2 linked regions of the Collimonas fungivorans Ter331 genome follow. The protein of the gene in region 1 interacts with the protein of each later gene in a pairwise test. Links are inferred from orthologs where the notes say so. Each region holds a gene or a part of one and is shown in the gene's direction. Other genes may lie near its edges.

The links. Proteins that work in one complex are often made in the same cells at the same time.
Region 2: the proteins of odhB (region 1) and lpdA interact in binary tests that used the Escherichia coli proteins (3 or more experiments, as listed by UniProt). The link is inferred for Collimonas fungivorans Ter331 from one-to-one orthologs.

Annotation. Positions count from the first base shown.
Region 1 is NC_015856.1:2,072,416-2,075,266, forward strand. It holds odhB (2-oxoglutarate dehydrogenase complex dihydrolipoyllysine-residue succinyltransferase), read left to right. Parts: upstream 1-721; coding sequence 722-1,981; downstream 1,982-2,851. Other genes in the region: CFU_RS09060 (2-oxoglutarate dehydrogenase E1 component), read left to right, coding at 1-625; lpdA (dihydrolipoyl dehydrogenase), read left to right, coding at 2,168-2,851. UniProt on the Escherichia coli protein: E2 component of the 2-oxoglutarate dehydrogenase (OGDH) complex which catalyzes the second step in the conversion of 2-oxoglutarate to succinyl-CoA and CO(2).
Region 2 is NC_015856.1:4,145,632-4,148,542, reverse strand. It holds lpdA (dihydrolipoyl dehydrogenase), read left to right. Parts: upstream 1-363; coding sequence 364-2,460; downstream 2,461-2,911. Other genes in the region: CFU_RS18485 (C40 family peptidase), read right to left, coding at 2,622-2,911; CFU_RS18495 (MFS transporter), read left to right, coding at 1-288. UniProt on the Escherichia coli protein: Lipoamide dehydrogenase is a component of the glycine cleavage system as well as of the alpha-ketoacid dehydrogenase complexes.

The DNA of each region.
Region 1 (2,851 bases):
GGAACGTTACCTGCAACTGTGCGCAGACAACAACATGCAAGTGGTGCAGCCGACTACCGCAGCGCAGATTTTCCATCTGCTGCGCCGCCAGATGATCCGCCTGTTCCGCAAGCCGCTGGTGATCATGACGCCGAAATCGCTGTTGCGTAACAAGGATGCCGGTTCGCCGTTGTCCGACTTCACCAAGGGCAGCTTCCAGACCGTGATCGGCGAAGTCGACGACAAGATCGATCCTAAAAAGGTCAAGCGCGTCATCGCCTGCTCCGGCAAGGTGTATTACGACCTGGTCAACGCCCGCAAGGAACGCGGCCAGACCGACGTTGCAATTATCCGCCTGGAGCAACTGTATCCATTCCCGCACAAGGCGTTTGCTGCCGAGTTGAAGCAGTTCCCTAACTTCAACGAGCTGGTATGGACCCAGGATGAGCCGCAGAACCAGGGCGCATGGCTGCAGATCCAGCACAACATTTTTGAAAACCTGGACGAAGGCCAGAAGCTTGCCTATGCAGGCCGTCCAGCCAGCGCATCGCCAGCGGTCGGTTACTACGACAAGCACTATGCGCAGCAAAAAGCGTTGCTGGATACGGCATTTTCCAAGCTCAAAGGCTTTGTTCTGACGAAATAATCGGCGTCTTATCTAATTAGTTGGGGACAGAGTAATTCGCCGCGCTACGGCGGCTCTTAAACTCTGTCCCGCAATACACATGAATCGGAGAATTAAATGGCTCTTCTAGAAGTAAAAGTTCCGCAGCTGTCGGAATCGGTTGCTGAAGCGACCCTGTTGACATGGCATAAAAAAATCGGCGATGCTGTCAAGCGCGACGAGAACCTGATCGATATCGAAACAGATAAAGTGGTGCTCGAACTGCCGGCGCCGGCGGACGGCGTGATCGTCCAGCTGATCAAGGGCGACGGCAGCACCGTGGTGGCGGATGAAATCATCGCCGTGATCGATACCGATGCGTCGGCCAAGGTCAGCCCGATGGAAGTGGCAGCCGTGCCGGTGCCGCAAAGCGGCAACGCGCCGACGCCAGTCGCCGCGCCTGAACTGCAATCGAAATCGGCCGCCGGCATCGCCATGCCTGCCGCGGCAAAACTGCTGGCGGAAAACAACCTGTCGGCGGCGCAAGTCGACGGCAGCGGCAAGGACGGCCGTGTCACCAAGGGCGACGCCCTGGGCGCCATCGCCAACAAGCCGGCCGCGCCGGCGCCGCTGGCAGCCGCTCCAGCCAAGCCGGCTCTGCAGCAAGTCGCAGCGCCGACCAAGGCCAACCTGGACGACCGTCCGGAAGAGCGCGTGCCGATGAGCCGCCTGCGCGCACGGATCGCCGAGCGCCTGGTGCAGTCGCAATCGACCAACGCCATCCTGACGACATTCAATGAAGTCAACATGCAGCCGGTGATGGACCTGCGCACCAAGTACAAGGACAAGTTCGAAAAAGAACACGGCGTCAAGCTGGGTTTCATGTCGTTCTTCGTCAAGGCTGCGGTTGCGGCGCTGAAGAAATACCCGATCGTCAATGCCTCGGTGGATGGCAACGACATCGTCTACCACGGTTATTTCGACATCGGCATCGCAGTCGGTTCACCACGCGGCCTGGTAGTGCCGGTATTGCGCGATGCCGACCAGATGTCGATCGCCGACATCGAAAAGAAAATCGGCGAATTCGGCGCCAAGGCCAAGGACGGCAAGCTGACGCTGGACGACCTGACCGGCGGTACTTTCTCGATCTCGAACGGCGGCACTTTCGGTTCCATGCTGTCGACGCCGATCATCAACCCGCCGCAGTCGGCAATCCTGGGCGTGCATGCGACCAAGGACCGCGCGGTGGTTGAAAACGGCCAGATCGTGATCCGTCCGATGAACTACCTGGCAATGTCTTATGATCACCGTATCATCGATGGTCGTGAAGCGGTGCTGGCCCTGGTAGCGATGAAAGAAGCGCTGGAAGATCCGGCCCGTCTGTTGCTGGACCTGTAAGTCTCAAACCTCGCCAGGCGAGAGCGCCCTGACTCTATTGTTTCCTAGGGAAAAATGGAGCAGGGCGCGTCGTTTAGGCGGCTAAGTAAATGATGAGCGCCTTGTGACTGTGATTACTGCGGGCCGGCTGCCCGAATTGGCGGCAGGTGGCAATGAGTTGGCAAGGCAATAATTCGAAAGATGGAAATGAGCAAACAATTTGATGTCGTCGTGATCGGTGGCGGTCCCGGCGGTTATATTGCAGCAATTCGCGCCGCGCAACTGGGTTTCAATACCGCCTGTATCGATGAATGGAAAAATGCCAAGAACGGCCCTGCGCCGGGCGGCACCTGCACCAACGTCGGCTGCATTCCATCCAAGGCATTGCTGCAATCGTCCGAACACTACGAACACGCCGGCCATGCGTTCGCCGACCACGGCATCGAAGTCAAAGGCCTGGGACTGAACCTGGGACAGATGCTGGCGCGCAAGGATAGCGTCGTCAAGCAGAACAACGAAGGCATCCTGTACCTGTTCAAGAAGAACAAGGTCACCTTTTTCCATGGCCGCGGTTCTTTCGTCAAGGGCGATGCCAGCGCTTACGAAATCAAGGTCGCCGGCGCCGCCGAAGAAACCATTACCGCCAAGCACATCATCCTGGCTACCGGCTCCAATCCGCGCGCCTTGCCAGGCACCCCGTTTGACGAAAAACTGATCCTGTCGAATACCGGCGCACTGGCAATTGACGCGGTTCCGGCTAAACTGGGTGTTATCGGCGCCGGTGTCATCGGCCTCGAAATGGGCAGCGTCTGGCGTCGCCTCGGTTCGGATGTGAGCGTTCTGGAAGCGTTGCCGACTTTCCTCGGCGCAGTGGACGAGCAGATCGCCAAG
Region 2 (2,911 bases), 2.1 Mb from region 1 along the record:
CCCTACGAATCGTCGCAGATCACGTCCCTGGTCGCCAATCCTTACGGCATCTTCGGCGTGTATTCCTATCGCGAGGTGTTCAGCTTCGATCGTTTCTGGGGCATAGGCAGCGGCCGCAATTTTGCCCTGGGCGCGATGTATGCGGTGTATGACAAGGACGTCAGCGCACAGCATATCGCCGAGGTAGGAATTCATGCCGGCGTTGAATTCGATAAAAGCTCTGCCATGCCTTTGCGCATCCACAGTTTTGAAATGAAAACCGCGCCTGACGCCGAGCCTGGCGCATAAGCGGCACACGGCAGCGGCGCACGGCACACAACAATTTTTTCCTCCCGACGGAGGAGCGAGCATGGAGCAAACGCTATGAGTATGGTTGAAGTCAAGGTCCCGGATATCGGCGACGTCAAGGAAGTGGAAGTCATCGAACTGATGGTCAAGGTAGGCGATACCGTCAAGGTCGACCAGTCGTTGATCACCGTCGAATCGGACAAGGCCAGCATGGAAATTCCGTCGAGCCAGGCCGGCGTCATCAAGGAAATCAAGGTCAAGGTAGGCGACAAGGTCAGCGAAGGTTCGCTGATCCTGGTGGTGGAAGCCGCCGGCGCCGCCGCGGCAGCTCCGGCAGCGGCAGCTCCGGCGCCGGCAGCAACCGCTGCGCCAGCGGCCGCCGCAGCCCCGGCCGCCGCCGGCGTTGCCAGCACCATCGAAATCAAAGTGCCGGATATCGGCGACGTCAAGGAAGTCGATGTCATCGAGCTGATGGTCAAGGTAGGCGACAGCGTCAAGGTCGACCAGTCGCTGATCACCGTCGAATCGGACAAGGCCAGCATGGAAATTCCTTCCAGCCAGGCCGGCGTCATCAAGGAAGTGAAAGTCAAGGTAGGCGACAAGGTCAGCGAAGGTTCGGTGATCGTGCTGCTGGAAACCACCGGCGCCGCTGCAGCCGCACCGGCTGGCGCAGCTCCTGCTCCGGCAGCTGCGCCAGCAGCGCCAGCCGTGGCGGCTCCGGCGGCCGTCCGTTTCGCCGGCAAGGTCGACATCGAATGCGACACCATGGTGCTGGGCGCCGGCCCCGGCGGCTATACCGCTGCCTTCCGCGCTGCCGACCTCGGCCAAAGCGTGGTGATGATCGAGCGCTACCCAAGCCTCGGCGGGGTTTGCCTGAACGTCGGCTGTATCCCGTCCAAGGCGCTGCTGCATGCGGCCAAGGTGATTACCGAAGCGGAAGAAATGGCGCATTTCGGCGTCAAGATGTCGGCGCCGGAAATCGATATCGACGCCTTGCGCGGCTGGAAGGAAAGCGTCATCAAGAAACTGACCGGCGGTTTGTCCGGCCTGTCCAAGGCGCGCAAAGTGCAGGTGCTGACCGGCAAGGGCGAATTCAGCTCGGCCAATACGATTACGGTAGCCACTGCCGACGGCCCGAAAGTGGTCGGCTTCAAGAACGCGATCATTGCCGCCGGTTCCTCGGTGGCCCGCATTCCTGGCTTCCCTTACGACGATCCGCGCCTGATCGACTCCACCGGCGCGCTGGAGCTGCGCCAGATTCCGAAGAAACTGCTGGTCATCGGCGGCGGCATCATCGGCCTCGAAATGGCTTGCGTGTATGACGCGCTCGGCTCCAAGGTCACGGTGGTCGAATTTGCCGACGGCCTGATTCCTGCGGCCGACCGCGACATTGTCAAGCCGCTGCAGAAACGCATCGAAAAACGCTACGAAGCGATTTACCTGAAAACCAAGGTGACCAAGCTGGAAGCTCTGAAAGAAGGTCTGCGCGCAACGTTTGAAGGCGCCGACAGCAGCTCTCCCGCGGCGCCGGAACCGCAACTGTACGACATGGTGCTGGTGGCGGTGGGGCGTCGTCCTAACGGCAAGGACATCGCCGCCGAGAAGGCCGGCGTGATCGTCAACGAGCGCGGTTTCATCCCGGCCAACAAGCAGCAGCGCACCAACGTCTCGCACATCTTCGCCATCGGCGATATCTGCGGCGATCCGATGCTGGCCCACAAAGCCACCAACGAAGCCAAGGTGGCCGCCGAAGTGATCGCCGGCCACAAGGTCGAGTTCGACGCCATGACGATTCCTTCGGTGGCCTACACTGATCCGGAAATCGCGTGGATGGGTTTGACTGAAACCGAAGCCAAGGCCAAGGGTATTCCTTTCGAAAAAGCCAATTTCCCGTGGGCGGCAAGCGGCCGTGCGCTGGCGATGGGGCGCGACGACGGCATGACCAAGCTGTTGTGGGATCCTAGCACCAAGCGCATCATCGGCGCCGGCATTGTCGGCGTGAATGCCGGCGAGCTGCTGGCGGAAACCGTGCTGGCGATGGAAATGGGCGCCGACCTGGAAGATCTGGCGCTGACCATCCATGCGCATCCGACCTTGTCGGAGACGCCGATGTTTGCGGCGGAGATGGGCCTGGGTACGATTACTGACCTGTTCATTCCAAAGAAAAAATAAGCAGGTGGTAGGGTGGGCACCCCGTGCCCACGCGGATCGCAAATTTTGCTGGTGCGGTCTATCAACATTCAGCGTGGGCAGGAAAGCCTGCCCACCCTACAAAAAAACGCCGCTCCGGTTTGCATCGGAGCGGCGTTTTTATTATTGGCAGCTAAACCCAATCAGTCGAAATATCTGCGCACCGCTTCAAAGCGCGCCGCGTAATAGCTGTTGTCGAGACGGTCGATGCGCACCTTGCCGTTGGTCGAAGGGGCATTGATGAAGCGGCCATCGCCGATGTAGATGCCGACATGCGAAAACGCGCGGTGCATGGTATTGAAAAAAACCAGGTCGCCGGGGCGCAGTTCAGCCTTGGAGATGGACCGCCCCTGGCGCGCAATGTCTGCCGCACTGCCGGTGACCTTGAGGCCCGCCGCCTGCCTGTACACGTAACTGACCATGCCGCTGCAAT